2 regions of the Mesorhizobium sp. B2-3-13 genome follow, and region 1 is predicted to be linked to the other one. Evidence: predicted binding sites of a transcription regulator. Region 1 holds the regulator's gene; the other holds the start of a gene.
What was found. Region 1 encodes LexA, which represses DNA repair genes until DNA is damaged. Its sites were predicted from a motif close to TGTTCNNNNTGTGTTCNG; they were not measured.
Positions count from the first base shown of each region.

Region 2: a site for LexA is predicted at 6,161-6,178, ahead of uvrA (excinuclease ABC subunit UvrA). Genes of this name have one in related genera too.

Region 1 covers NZ_VFVQ01000007.1:194,153-201,854, reverse strand. The annotation lists gene FJ941_RS11165 (ComEC/Rec2 family competence protein) at 1-1,327, shown strand, start outside; gene lexA (transcriptional repressor LexA) at 1,321-2,064, opposite strand; gene FJ941_RS11155 (GntR family transcriptional regulator) at 2,472-3,245, opposite strand; gene FJ941_RS11150 (ABC transporter substrate-binding protein) at 3,395-4,381, shown strand; gene FJ941_RS11145 (ABC transporter ATP-binding protein) at 4,440-5,219, shown strand; gene FJ941_RS11140 (ABC transporter permease) at 5,225-6,148, shown strand; gene kynU (kynureninase) at 6,183-7,430, shown strand; gene kynA (tryptophan 2,3-dioxygenase) at 7,450-7,702, opposite strand, start outside.
Region 2 covers NZ_VFVQ01000003.1:162,570-170,271, forward strand. The annotation lists gene FJ941_RS05405 (GGDEF domain-containing protein) at 1-879, opposite strand, end outside; gene FJ941_RS05410 (hypothetical protein) at 997-1,230, opposite strand; gene FJ941_RS05415 (DUF72 domain-containing protein) at 1,387-2,193, opposite strand; gene FJ941_RS05420 (GNAT family N-acetyltransferase) at 2,222-2,686, opposite strand; gene FJ941_RS05425 (DUF302 domain-containing protein) at 2,683-3,090, opposite strand; gene uvrA (excinuclease ABC subunit UvrA) at 3,090-6,011, opposite strand; gene FJ941_RS05435 (hypothetical protein) at 6,709-6,960, opposite strand; gene FJ941_RS05440 (ATP-dependent Clp protease proteolytic subunit) at 7,098-7,702, opposite strand, start outside.

The DNA.
Region 1 (7,702 bases):
ATACGCCGCCGCCGCCGCACTGTTTTCGATCGCCGCCTATCTCGTCATTTCGGGCGTCGTCGTCGCGGCCGAACGCAGCTTCATCATGCTGGCGGTGATGCTGATCGCCGTCTTGTTCGATCGCACGGCGCTGACCATGCGCAATCTGGCGATTTCGGCGATCGCCGTTATCCTGGTTTCGCCGCACGAGGTCGTCGGCCCGAGTTTCCAGATGTCGTTCGCGGCAACCGCAGCCTTGGTTGGCGCCTATGCCGGCTGGGCCGACCACCATGCGGGAAAGACGAGGCCTCCGCCGCCAAAGCGATCCCTACCCGGGTTTCTGACGCGAAAATTCCTCTTGGCGACAGGTGGATTGGCCATGACGTCCATCATCGCCGGCAGCGCGACGGCACTGTTTGCCATCTGGCATTTCCAGCGGGTGTCGCCGCTCAGCCTGTTCGCCAATCTGGCCCTCATGCCGATCGTGTCGATCGTGATGTTCCTGGCCGTCGCCAGCGCGTTGCTGATGCCGTTCGGGTTGGATTGGCCGGCTCTCTACCTCATGGGCAAGGGCCTGACAGCGATGATCGCCATATCGGCGTGGATATCGGAGCGCTCTCCGGTCGATGGAGTCGGGCTGATTTCGCAGCAATCCGTGCTGCTGGTCACCGTCGCGTTGGTCATCGCGACGATGGCGACGACGTGGCTCCGGCTCACGGCGGTGCCATTCGCGCTTGCCGGTCTGTTGACTGTATCGCACACGCGCGCGCCCGATGTGCTGATCTCGGAAGATGCGCGGCTGGTGGCTCTGTCGATCGGCAATGGCGAACTGGCCGTCAACCGGGAACGTCCGAACGAATTCGCAGCCGACAATTGGAAACGCGCTCTGATCTCCGAAACAATCGTCCTACCGGAAATGTTCGAGAAGACGGACGGGCAATTCGATCTTGCCACTCCCACCGACCTGCCGCTGGGATCGCCGTTCTATTGCCGCGAAGGCCTGTGCCTTGCCAGGCACCCTTCCGGCGCGATCATCGCCTATGTCGAGGATCGCAAGGACACCTGGAAGGCCTGCGCCTTCGCCGACCTGATCGTCGTCAATGACGCGACCGCCTATGACGCCTGTCATAATCCGCTGGTTCTCGTCGTCACCAAACGCCAGCTCGCCCGCAAGGGGAGTGCCGCCGTTTTCTTCGATCCCCAATCGGCCACGACGCCGGCTGAGGTCGAATTCGCCGTCGACGGACCATACCGGCCTTGGCACGAGCAGCGAAAATTCTCACGCGAGGCGAGGGGGCTGGCCCCCTATAAAAAGGCCGACAAGCCCGATGGCAAGCCAGTTCAGTAGCGCCTGATCAGCCCGACGAGCTTGCCCTGCACCTTGACCCGATCCGGTCCGAAGATGCGTGTTTCGTAGGCTGGATTGGCGGCTTCGAGCGCGATCGAGGCGCCCTTGCGGCGGAACCGCTTCAGCGTTGCTTCCTCCTCGTCGACCAGCGCCACGATGATTTCGCCCGGACTTGCTGTATCGGCATTGCGGATGATGACCGTGTCGCCGTCGAAGATACCGGCCTCGATCATCGAGTCGCCCTTGACTTCCAGCGCATAGTGCTCGCCGCCCATGATCATGTCCGGCGGCACCGAAATCGAATGCGTCTGATGCTGGATGGCATCGATCGGCACACCGGCGGCGATACGACCCATGACCGGGATGGACACAGCTGAAACCGCGTCATCGTCGTTGCCGGCCGCGGCCAGGCGGGAAGGCGCCGTCGCCGGCCTGATCTGGCGGCCGAGACTGCCTTGGCCAAGGCTGCCCTGGATGACACTTGGCGAGAACTTCTTTGCCGCATTGAGGCCCGGCGCGATCGAGTCCGGCAGCCGCAGCACTTCCAGCGCGCGCGCCCGATTGGGTAGCCGGCGAATAAAGCCACGTTCCTCCAGCGCCGTGATCAGGCGATGGATGCCCGATTTGGAGGCAAGATCGAGCGCTTCCTTCATTTCGTCGAAGGAGGGCGGTATCCCGCTTTCCTTGAGCCGTTCGTGGATGAACATCAGCAGTTCATGTTGCTTGCGTGTCAGCATGGCGGCCCCCAAGGCATTGAACGAAAGGTCTGACCAGAATCGAAAAAACAAACCCAGAACAAACACTATCCGTTCCAGTTGTGTTCCGCAACCGTTTAAAGTTTAATGAATTTGTTAACGCGTCTGAAGTTTTTTGCCGCGACAGCGGACTGAGGCCGATCCTTTCCACGATCGGCAGGCATTGAAATCGTTTTGGTTAATGGCCTGTGGCCTATCCACTGATGGGCCTTGGCATCAGTCTTTCGGGGGGCTCTTCGCGGGTGGATTGTACAATTTATGGATCCATTATTCGTGGAACGAAACGAAACCAAAACGCCAACGATTGGTAGCTTAGGGGCGGCGATGGATCCAGGCGTTTGGCCCACTCCGGCCAGCGCATGCCAATAGGCGTCGCGCAAGCATTGAAGTCACCCGGAACCCGCTTGCAAGCTGCCGGCGCGGGCGGCGTATTTGGTCGCGCCGCTGTCTTCGCTATGGACATAGACGTGCAGGGTATAGCCGATATGCGCCGTCATCAGCGCCTTGGCCCGCTCGACGTCACGATCGAGTGCAGCTTCCATGATCGCTGTATGGTGTTCGATCGCAATCGCTTCGCACAATGCCTCCATTGCCTCTTCATAACCGTCCTTCAGACCAGCCGCGGCCCGCAATGTCGGCGCCAGGCCGAGAAAACGATGATGCCGTCGCAGCTGATCGGCGATGGTCGAGCGGAATCGCATGAGCCAATTGGAAGTCGCCGCGCTTAGCAGCGCCGCATGGAAAGCTTCGTGGTTCTCGTCCCATTTATCGACAGCCGCATCCGAAGGATCGTCGACCGCGGTCTTGCAACGGGAGAGCCGGTAGTGGGCGGTGACAACGGCATCCTCCCACTCCTTGCCGCCTTTTTCCATCGATTCGAGGAACAGGGGTATCTCGACCACCATCCTGGCGCGTGCCAGGTCCTCCAGTTCGGCCCGCGATACCGGAGCGACCGTAAAACCACGATTGCTGATGGCGGTGACAAGGCGTTCGGCCTCTAGCCGCGACAAGGCTTCGCGCAACGGCGTCCAGCCGACGCCATAGGTGCCGCGCAGGGCACTCAGTTTGAGCGGGGCGCCCGGCATGAGGCGCGTGGTCAGGATGTCGCGCCGCAACAGCTGATAGGCGGCTTCCGTTTTTGTAGAACTCGTTTCATCGCGCATCGTGATCAATCCGTCGTCTGGCGAAAGTATATATGATATTGGGTCATAGCAACAATTATATATAATGTTTGACACCGACCGGCGGACCGACCATGATCGCCGTGGTAGCCGCGTTTCCAAGCGGCCCTGATCAAATCTGGGAGGAAATGATGTTGAAATCGAAATCCGCTTGGTTGTCGGGCTTGGCCCTGGCAGGCGCATTGATGATTAGCGCCGGCAGTGCCGCGGCCGATCAGATCCGTATCGGCATTGCCAATTTCGGCGAGCATCCGCAATTGAACGCCGCCATAGCCGGCTTCAAGAAGGCGTTGACGGATAATGGCTTCGTCGAGGGCAAGGACGTCGTCTACACGGAGAGCCACACCAATTTCGATGCATCGCTGGTGCCGCAGATGATCGCCAAGCTGCAGGCCGAGCAGCCCAAGCTGATCTACACCATCACCACGCCGGTCTCGCAGATCGCCAAGAAAGCGCTTGCCGGTTCCGGCATTCCGATCGTTTTTGCCGCGGTCACCGATCCGGTGGCGGCCAAGCTGGTGCCGTCATGGGACGCCGGAGACGAAGGCATGACCGGCGCCAGCGATCTGCAGGACGTCGCTGCCGTGATGGCCTTCACCAAGAAGCTGCTGCCGACCGCCAAGCGCTTCGGCGTGCCTTATAATCCCGGTGAGGCCAATGACGTTGCCTTGGTCGAAAAGATCAAGGCGGCGGCACCGGCCGCCGGCTTCGAGGTGGTGGAGGTCGGCATCGACAACGTCAATGACATCCAGCAACGCATCGCTTCGCTCGCCGGCAAGGCCGACGTGATCTACGGCCCGGCGTCGAACCTGATCCAGCCGGCGATCGCCGCTGTCTCCGCGGCCGCCCGCCAGGCCGGTATCCCGGTCGTCAACTCCGATGACAGTGCGGTCCGCAACGGCACCGTGCCTGCAAGCTTCGCGGTCAATTACACGCAGGTCGGCGTCAACGCCGGCAACATCGCCGCCGAGATCCTCAAGGGCAAGGACCCCAAGACGATCGCGCCGTCGCGCCCGGCCTACAAGGACCACATGGCAACGATCTCGCGCAAGGCGATGGCCGCGTTCGGCATCGAGATACCGGCTTCAATGGCCGATTGCGGCTGCATCGTCGACTAACATCGGAACTGCTGGGATGACGGCGTCGGCGCCGTCATCCCGAGGTCAGGGAGGAACGATGCTCGAGATTCGATCCGCACGCAAAGTGTTCTACAAGGGCCAGGCCGACGAGAAGGTCGCGCTGGACGGTCTCAGCCTGTCGCTGTCCACAGGCGAGTTCGGCATCGTCATCGGCTCCAACGGGGCCGGCAAGAGCAGCATGCTTAATGCCATTTCCGGCGCTCTGATCCTCGATTCCGGCCAGATTCTGATCAATGGCGCCGATGTGACTGGTATGCCGGTGCACAAGCGCGCCTCGAGACTGGCTCGCGTATTCCAGGATCCGATGCGCGGCACCGCCGCCAGCATGACGGTTGCGGAAAACATGCTGCTGGCCGATTTGCGCAGCCAAAAGCGCACCTTGCGCCCGGGGCTGAACACCACCCGGCTTGCGTCCTACAGGGAACGCCTGTCGATCCTGGGTCTCGGTCTGGAAAATCGTCTCGACACGCGCGTCGACCTGCTCTCGGGCGGGCAGCGGCAATCCTTGTCGCTGATCATGGCGGTCGGCGGATCGCCTGACTTGCTGCTGCTCGACGAACATACCGCGGCACTTGATCCGCGCACGGCCGAGATTGTCATGCAGGCGACGGTGCGCGCCGTCAGCGCGCTGAAGCTGACGACTATGATGGTGACCCACAACATGCAGCACGCCGTCGACTACGGCAGCCGCGTGATCATGCTCGACGCGGGCCGCGTCCTTCTGGAAGTTAGCGGCGAGGAGAAGGCGAGGGTCACGGTTATCGATCTGATCGGCCATTTCTCCGTCAAAACCGACCGCATGTTGCTGGCGAGCTGATCACCATGGGTTTTGTTCAGGACATTCTCGCCAGCTTCGTCGCAATCATGCCGGTCACCCTGGCGCAGAGCCTGATCCTGGCCTTGGTCGTGCTCGGGATCATGATCCCGTTTCGCATGCTGAATTTTCCCGATCTCACCAGCGAAGGCGCTTTTCCGCTGGGCGGCTGCGTCTGCGGCGTTCTCCTTGCCGCCGGCGCATCGCCGCTGATGGGCATCGCGGCCGCTCTTGTCGCCGGCTTCGCGGCGGGCTGCTGCACCGCCTTCATCCATCTGCGCTTCCGCATCCACACGCTGCTTGCGGGCATCCTGATGATGACGATGCTCTACAGCATCAATCTTCGCATCATGGGCAAGTCCAACCTGTCCGTCTTCGGTTCGCCCTCGGTGTTCGATTGGGTGCCGTTCGCGCGGGCGGGTTTCCCCGCCAGCAAGATCGTCGTCGCTGGCCTTCTCGCGCTTATTGCCTTCAAGCTGCTCTACATGTTCTTCAGGACCGAGAAGGGCACGGCCGTGCGGGCCGTGGGCGCCAATCCTGACATGGCCGAGGCGCAAGGCATCAATGTCTGGGCCGCGACCATAGGCGGTGTCGGGCTGGCGAGCGCGTTTTCGGCGTCAAGCGGCGCGCTGATGGTGCAGTCGCAGGGATTCGCCGACGTCAATATGGGGCTGGGCATCCTCATCAACGGACTTGCCGCGCTGATGATCGGCGAGGCCGTCGTCGGCAAGCAGACGGTCTGGCGGCAGCTGCTGGCGCCTTTCGCCGGCGCGATCATCTACTACCAGCTGGTGTCGTTCTGCCTTGCCGCCGGCATGCCGCCGCCCGACCTGAAGCTTGCCACGGGCCTGTTCGTGCTGGCCATGCTGGCCTTGCCCAGTCTCAAGCGCAGCCGCGGGCCGGCGCCAGCACGCGAAGCTATCCGTGAATAACCAGGGCGTGAATAATCAGGGAATGTCACAAATGATGCGTGCAACGCTCGATCTCGCAGCCGTCGAAGCCATGGACGCGGCGGACCCGCTGCGCGCCATGCGCGACCGCTTCATCTTGCCGGAAGGCGTCATCTACCTCGACGGCAATTCGCTCGGGGCCGCGGCGCCGGCCGTCTTTGACGAATTGCAGAAGGCAGCGACGCAGGAGTGGGCGCAGGACCTGATCCGTGCCTGGAACACAGCCGGCTGGTTCGACATGCCGGTCGCGCTTGGCGACCAGCTGGGACGCCTGATCGGTGCGGCGGCCGGCCAGACGGTGGTCTGCGATACGACGTCGATCAACATCTACAAAGTGCTGCATGCCGCACTCGGCATGCGGCCGGACCGCTCGGTCATCGTCGCCGAGGGCGACAGCTTTCCGACCGATCTCTACATGGCCGAAGGCGTGGCCTCGACGCGGCCCGGCACCGTGTTGCGGCTCGAGGGCGTCGACGCGCCGACCATTGAGGAACTGATCGACGAGCGTGTCGCGGTCATCCTGGTCAACCATGTCAATTACAAATCCGGCCAGCTGCGCGACATGGCGGCACTGACATGCAAGGCCCATCAGGTCGGTGCGCTGATCGTCTGGGACCTCTGCCATACGGCCGGCGCTTTACCGGTCGAGCTCGACAGCGCCAACGCCGATTTCGCCATCGGCTGCACGTATAAATACCTTAATGGCGGCCCGGGGTCGCCAGCCTTCATCTACGCCGCCGAGCGTCATCACGACAAAGTCCGGCAGCCGCTCAGCGGTTGGTGGGGCCATGCGCGACCCTTTGCCTTCGAACAGGGTTACGCGGCCGGCAGCGGCATCCGCCGGTTCCTGTGCGGCACGCAGCCTGTCTTGTCGATGCGGGCGCTGAAGGGGGCACTGGACCTTTGGGACGATGTCGATATGGCGGTGGTGCGCAAGAAGAGCATCGCGCTCACCGATCTGTTCATCCAGCTCGTCGAGACCAGATGCGGCGTCTACGGCCTGGAGCTGGAAAGCCCGCGCGACGGCAATGCGCGTGGAAGCCAGGTTTCATTCCTCCACCCCAATGGCTATCAGGTGATGCGGGCACTGATCGAGCGCGGCGTGATCGGCGATTTCCGTGCGCCGTCGACGATCCGCTTCGGCTTCACGCCGCTCTATGTCGGTTACACCGACGTATGGCAGGCGGTCGACGTACTGGAAGATATCCTGCGCACCGGCGCCTGGAAGGATGCGCGCTTCGCGGTCAAGACGACGGTGACCTGAACAATCGTCAAACAAGGGTTCAGAGCCGGGTACGGACGTTCCAGAGTTCGGGAAACAGGACGACCTCGAGCATCTTCTTGAGATAGGAGGCGCCCGATGTGCCGCCGGTGCCACGCTTCAGGCCGATGATACGTTCCACTGTGGTGACGTGGTTGAAGCGCCAGCGGCGGAAGTAGTCCTCGAAGTCGACCAGCTTCTCGGCCAATTCATAGAACATCCAGTAGCGCTGCGGATCGCGGTACACCGTCTGCCAGGCGACCAGGACTTCTTCG
Region 2 (7,702 bases), on a different contig from region 1:
CATGCGCGCGGCGACGTCGGTCTGGCGAAGATTGCCGGCGAGTTCCCTGGCGAACACCCTCAGCACCTCATCGCCCGCCGCGTGACCGAATTCGTCGTTGATGGTCTTGAAGTTGTCGAGGTCGAAAACGACCACCGCCGTAAAGGCACCGACCGGGACGTCGCCGTGCATGTCGAACAGAGCGCGCCGGTTGAGCAGGCCGGTCAAGGGATCCGTCAGGGCGTTGCGGTGGTGGTACCTCGCCAGGCGCCCCTGGTTAAGGGCAAGCGAAAGCGCGCCGATGCCTGTCATGCTGGCGATAACCACGATGAGGCTGAGCTCCTCGGCCCAGTTGCTTGGTGCGTGTCCCAGAACCAGTTTGCCATCCCACGCAAGAACCATGGCGCAGAGCGCGAAGGATGTGGCCGTGGCCGAATAGAGCGCGGTGATGCCGATCGTCAGGGCGGGTGCCTCATCGCGGCCTCGCCAATATTCGAATGCCGTGGCGAACAGCAGCAAGGCGGCGAACATGTTCTCGAACATGAAGCCGAGGCCATCATAGCCCAAAGCCATGGGAGGCAACGCAATCGCCAACGAAACGCAACCCGACAGCGCCCGCGGCAACGGCGAGCCGCCGGTTCGGAACTGATAGGCGGCACCCAGCATGGCCGAAAAGCCGATCAGCAGGAACGCTGAAGTGGCGATGCCGAGCAGACGCCCGGGCATGTCGATATAGGCGTCATAGATGAAAATATCGCCGACCACGAACACCAGGCTGATTGCCCATGTCAGCAGGAATTTTTCCGAGCGGGCGGTCAGCCACATGCCGAACAATGTCAGGCTGAGGCAGGCGGCGGAGAACCCGACGGCCAGCAGGAGTGAAGTGTAGTCGAGCGACATGCCCCTCTTTCCCTGCCGGCGGCGGTTCCAGCTCTGCGGCCTGGCGTCGGCGCATTCATGCGGCAAGGAAGTGTCAATAAGGTTACGACGGGCCGAGAATGCCAGGATTTCTCCGTGTCAGAGAATTGCCACCGCCAACAGCATGAGGATGCCGACCCCCATCATCAGCAAGCCCGGCCAATCTTGCGAGAGGCCTAGGAAACGAAGGCCACGCCGGGGTGGCTCAAGCGTCGGACCCGTCGAGCCCGCAGGGGCCGAGCCGCCGCTCAACTGGCCGCGCCTGATGGCTGCGCCCGCCATGTACACAAGGCCGGCTATGGTCAGCAACGCTCCGATGAGGATGATAGCCATCTCTCCTCGCTTTTGCCCAACGCCCCGGGCGCCATGGAAACCGGCTCTCGGCTAGATAGGCAAAACGGTCAAGATGCCCCGCGGGTTCCGAACACGCAGCAACACCCGACCTCGAAGCCTCGTCAAAAGACATGGCCGCGGTGCAAGCTTGCCATTTTAATCGGCCACACGCTTCATCAGCGCCATCGCCCCGAACGGCGCACGCACTTTGCCCTCGGTGATAAAGTAGACGAACACGTCGCGCGGCTGAACCGGGGCGTCGGTGGCGGGGTCGGCGCGGCGCAGATCGGACGGCTGCTCGCCTTTCGCCCAAATCTTTGCCCGCGCCGCCCATTCGTCGAGGCCCTTTGGCGTGTAGCAATCGGGATTGTCGTCGCTGCCGGTCTGCAGCCGCGCATAGACGAAATCGCCGGTGATATCGGCGATATCGGGATATTTGGCATGGTCGGCATAGACGATCGCCGCCTTGTATTTGCGCGCGAGCGCGGCGAATTCCGGCACGATGAAGCTGTCGTTGCGGACTTCGAGCGCGTGGCGCAGCACGACGCCGTCCTGCTTTTCCGGCAGCAGCTTCAGAAACGCTTCGAAATCGTCCGGATCGAACTTCTTCGTCGGCGCGAACTGCCACAGGATCGGCCCGAGCTTGTCGCCGAGCGCGGCAACGCCGGAACCCAGGAAACGCATCATCGATTCACCGGCTTCACCGAGAACGCGCCTGTTGGTGACGAAGCGGTTGCCTTTCAGCGAATAGACGAAACCGTTCGGCGCCTCGTTGGCCCATTTGACGAAGGTCGGCTCCTTGAAGCTCGAATAATAGGTGCCGTTGACCTCGATGCTCGGCACCTGCCGGGCGGCATATTGCAGTTGCTTCGCCTTCGACAGTTTTTCGGGATAGAAGGACGTGTCCCAAGGCTCGAAGGTCCAGCCGCCCATGCCCGCGCGGATTGTTCCCGATGTGCTCATTGTCGTTCTCCCGGATTTCTAAAAGCGATCAGACCTCGGTGGGCCTGTCGATGGGTTTGGCCATGTCGACCAGTATCCACCCTGGCCGATAGGGATTGGGCCGGCGACCCGTTTCACGGTAGCCATAGGCGGCGTAGAGCGCGATGTTCCGTTCCATCTTGGCGTTGGTGTAGAGCCGCACCTCCGGCAAACCCCACAGACGCGCCTGTTCATCCGCGTGATTGAGCAGTGCTATGCCGAGTTTTTTGCCCTGAAAAGCAGGGGAGACGGCGACGCTGAAGATCATGGCGTGGTCTTCGTGTCGTTCAAGAACAATAAGCCCGGCGGGATCATTGCTGCTCTCAAGTAGCCAGACCTCGCCGCGCTCGATACGGGGCGCATAATCCTCGGTAACGGGGATCGGTGGCGCGTCGAGTATGGCGTTGTAGGAAGCATAGGCCGCTTGCGTCAGCGTCACGATCGCGGCGAGATCTTCTGGGCCAGCGAGCCTCATGATTGATCCATTCCGGCAGCGGCCGCTATCACCTTTTCCATGCCAGCGGCAATTGCGGCGACGGCATCGCGGCTGGCGTCACGGAGATCGTGGCGTTCGGCGATCCAATGGACGTCAGTGTAGGAAAGCCAGACCTTGCCTTCATCCTCCCAGGCCAGCGCCTTCACCGGCAGGTCGATGCCGGCAAGCTGTTGGTCCTGCATCAGCGGTGTGCCGCCCTTCGGGTTGCCGAAAATCAGAAGCTCCGTCGGCCGCAGCGCAGTGCCGACATCGCGCGCGCCGGCCTGGTGATCGATGCGCGCGAACACAAGCAGTCCCGCGCGCTTGACCACCTCAGCCAGGCGGTCGATGGTTTCGGTCACGCCAAAGCGGCTCTGGACCGTGATGAGACCATCCTCTGTCATCACTCCGCCGCTTCGCGCTTGCCTCCAGGGCGCCGCTCCAGAAGCTCCTTGAGGAACTGGCCGGTGTAGCTGCGCTTCTCGCGCACGATGGCTTCCGGAGTGCCGGAGGCGACCAGTTCGCCGCCGCCATCACCGCCTTCGGGCCCGAGGTCGAGCACCCAGTCGGCGGTTTTTATCACTTCGAGATTGTGCTCGATGACGACCACGGTGTTGCCCTGGTCGACCAGTTCGTGCAGCACTTCCAACAATTTGGCGACATCGTGGAAGTGCAGGCCGGTGGTCGGCTCATCGAGGATGTAGAGCGTCTTGCCGGTTGCCTTGCGCGACAGTTCTTTGGCCAGCTTGATGCGCTGCGCCTCGCCGCCGGACAGCGTCGTCGCCTGCTGGCCGATGTGGATGTAGCCCAGCCCGACCTGCTTCAGCGTCTCCAGCTTGTCGCGCACGCCAGGCACGGCGGCGAAGAAGTCGACGCCTTCCTCGACGGTCATGTCGAGCACGTCGGCGATCGACTTGCCCTTGAACAGGACGTCGAGCGTCTCTCTGTTGTAGCGCTTGCCGTGGCAGACGTCGCAGGTGACGTAGACGTCGGGCAAAAAGTGCATCTCGATCTTGATGACACCGTCGCCCTGGCAGGCCTCGCAGCGGCCGCCCTTGACGTTGAAGGAGAAACGTCCCGGCTGATAGCCGCGCGCCTTCGCTTCGGGAAGACCCGCGAACCAGTCACGGATCGGCGTGAAGGCGCCGGTGTAGGTGGCGGGGTTCGAACGCGGGGTCCGCCCAATCGGCGACTGGTCTATGTCGATGACCTTGTCGAGGAATTCCAGCCCCTCGATGCGGTCATGCTCGGCCGGATGCTCGCGCGAGCCCATGATGCGGCGCGAGGCCGCCTTGAACAGTGTCTCGATCAGGAAGGTCGACTTGCCGCCGCCGGACACGCCGGTGACGGCGGTGAACGTGCCGAGCGGGATTTCGGCGGTGACGTTCTTCAGATTGTTGCCGCGCGCGCCGACGATCTTCAGCCGCCGGTTCTTCTTGGCTTCGCGGCGCACGCCAGGCGTTGCCACTTCGAGTGCGCCCGACAGATATTTGCCGGTGATCGAATTGGGGTTGGCCATCACCTGCTGGGGCGTGCCCTGGGCGATGATCTCGCCGCCATGGATGCCAGCGGCGGGGCCCATATCGACGACATAGTCGGCATGCAGGATGGCGTCCTCGTCATGCTCGACGACGATCACCGTGTTGCCGATGTCGCGCAGATGCTTGAGCGTGTCGAGCAGCCGCGTGTTGTCGCGCTGGTGCAGGCCGATCGACGGCTCGTCCAGCACATAAAGCACACCGGTCAGCCCAGAGCCGATCTGCGAGGCCAGCCGGATGCGCTGGCTTTCGCCGCCCGACAGCGTGCCGGAATTGCGCGACAAAGTGAGATAATCGAGCCCGACATCGTTGAGGAAGCGCAGGCGCTCGCGGATTTCCTTCAACACGCGGACAGCGATCTCGTTCTGCTTGTCGTTGAGCTGCGCCGGCAGGTCGGTGAACCATTTGTCGGCGTTGCAGATCGACTGTTCCGTCACCTCGCCAATGTGCTTGCCGGCAATTTTCACCGCCAGCGCTTCGGGCTTCAGCCGGTAGCCCTTGCAGACCGGGCAGGGCGTCGCCGACATGAAGCGCTCGATTTCTTCGCGCATCCAGGCGGATTCGGTCTCTTTCCAACGCCGTTCGAGATTGGGGATGACGCCTTCAAAAGTCTTGGTGGTCTTGTAGGAACGCAGGCCGTCATCATACTGGAAGGTGATCTCGCGCTCGCCGGTACCGCGCAGGATCGCCTCCTGGGCTTTCGCGGAAAGATCCTTGAACTTGTCGCCGAGCTTGAAGTCGTACGCCTTGCCCAACGCCTCGAGCGTCTGCGAGTAATAGGGCGAGGTCGATTTCGCCCATGGGCTGACGGCGCCGTCGCGCAGCGACACGTTTTCGTCGGGCACCACGAGGTTGGGGTCGATGGCGCGCTGGCTGCCGAGACCGTCACAGGTCGGGCAGGCGCCGAACGGGTTGTTGAAGGAGAACAGCCTGGGCTCGATTTCCGGAATGGTGAAGCCGGACACCGGGCAAGCGAACTTTTCCGAGAACAGGATGCGTTCATGCGTCTCGTTCTTCGACTTGTTGACCGAATCCTCGCCGGTCTGGCTGGCGTCGAGCGGCTTGTCGGCGAACTCGGCCACCGCCAGCCCTTCGGCCAGCTTCAGCGCCGTCTCGATGGAGTCGGCGAGACGCGTGGCAAGGTCGCCGCGCACGACGATGCGGTCGACGACAACGTCGATGTCGTGCTTGTATTTCTTGTCCAGCGCTGGAACGTCGGCGATTTCATAGAAGACGCCGTCGACCTTGACGCGCTGGAACCCTTTCTTCTGCAATTCCAGCAGTTCCTTGCGGTACTCGCCCTTGCGGCCGCGCACGATGGGCGCCAGCAGGAACAGGCGCGTGCCTTCCTCGACCGCCAGTACCCGGTCGACCATCTGGCTGACCGTCTGGCTCTCGATCGGCAGGCCGGTGGCCGGCGAATAGGGCACGCCGACACGGGCAAACAGAAGCCGCATATAGTCGTAGATCTCGGTGACGGTGCCGACCGTCGAACGCGGGTTCTTCGACGTGGTCTTCTGCTCGATGGAGATGGCCGGCGACAGGCCGTCGATCTGGTCGACGTCGGGCTTCTGCATCATTTCGAGGAATTGCCGTGCATAGGCCGAGAGGCTCTCGACATAGCGGCGCTGGCCTTCGGCATAGATGGTGTCGAAGGCCAGCGACGATTTGCCGGAGCCCGACAGGCCGGTCATGACGATCAGGCTGTCACGCGGCAGGTCGAGATCGACGTTCTTCAGATTGTGTTCGCGCGCCCCGCGAATGGAAAGGAATTTATGGTCGGCCATCGCCGGTCGCCGCCTCAGATCTGGAATTCGTGGGATTGGCGGGTTTTCCCAGCCATCCCCTATGTAGGTCTTTTTGCCGCCACGTCGAGAGACGCCACAACTCCCGACAGAAGTCGTTTAACCGTCTTTCGCGCGAAGGGGCAAGCGGAAAGAACAAAGGCCGAACATGCTCCTGACAAAACTGTGCGGAAACTGACCTGGACGTAACCTCCCGGTGATCACATTTTTTCCGTAACCGGCTATTGATGGTTGACGCGGCCAACTCACGGGAGCAGTCTTCGGAAGTCAGCGAAGCTGGCCGTCTTTCGATGGCCTCGCCGCCCCAAGGCGGCCTGCGAGACGCCGCAGGCATTTGCGATTTGCGCTTCGCCACGACGATGTCGCAACGGACACAGGAGCGGAGCATGACGCCACCGGATAGTCCCCCAGGGCTTCAGTTGTCACTGGAGCCGCGGCAGGCATAAGTGCCAGAGCAGGCGTTTGCGCCACCCGAACCGTGACCTGCCGTATTCGTCAAAATCAGAGACTATTGGTCGGATCGTCGGCTGAATGCCGCGAAGCATCCGAGATCAAACGCCGGCAGTACACTCCCGGCAAGCATGGATTAAGAATCCAACAAAAAGCCCCGTCCGTTTGCCCAAGGCACGGCGGGGCTGTTTTTGGGCGGGGCTTGAGTTCGCAGGCCTCCGACCTCGGCCTACCTTGGCGGCTTGATCCCGCCAACTCCGACATCGACCGTGATGCTGCCGGAAATCCTGACATCCGTATTGCCGATCTTGAACTGCCCATTGCCGCTGCTGGGGAACGCGTCGTCGGGTTCGGGCACCGGAGCCGGCTTGGCGATGCGATAGTCGCCGGCCACGCCGGGCAGGGCGCTCTTTTGCGCTGACGATGAAGCGTCGTCGGCAAGTGCCGAACTGGACGCAAGGCCGACGATTGCGAGCACCATGGCGCCGGTGACACGGTGCGATGTTCTGGGTCGATGAGTGTCGGTCATTCCTCTTTTATAGGGACCTGCCGCCACCGGAACCAGACCGATATCGTCAAATCTTCGACACCTAGCAGGATTTGATCTGGGGCTCTGCCTCACGCCGCTTTCTTGCGGGTGTCGAAAACATGGTCGACAATGCCCCATGCCTGGGCCTCGCGGGCAGTCATGAAATGGTCGCGGTCGAGCGTGCGTTCGACCTCTTCATAGCTGCGGCCGCAATGCTGGGCGTAGAGTTCGGTCATATGGCGTTTGGTCTGGCCGATGCGTTCGGCGTGCCGCTGGATGTCGGAAGCCTGGCCCTGGAAGCCGCCCAGCGGCTGATGCAGCAGGATGGTGGCGTTCGGCAGCGCGATGCGGCGCCCGGCCGAGCCTGCCATCAGCAGGAACGATCCCATCGATGCGGCAAAGCCCATGCACACGGTCGAGACCGGGCAGCTGATATATTGCATCGTGTCGTAGATGGCGAAGCCGCTGGTCACCATTCCGCCCGGCGAGTTGATGTAGAGCGAGATCTCCTTCTCGGGATTGTCCGATTCCAGCGACAAAAGCTGCGCGCAGACCAGCGCCGAGACGTCGTCGTTGATCTCGCCGTTGATGAAGACGATGCGCTCGCGCAGCAGTCGCGAAAAAATGTCGAAGGCACGTTCGCCGCGGCTCGATTGCTCGATCACCATCGGCACAAGGCTGGCAACACCACTCA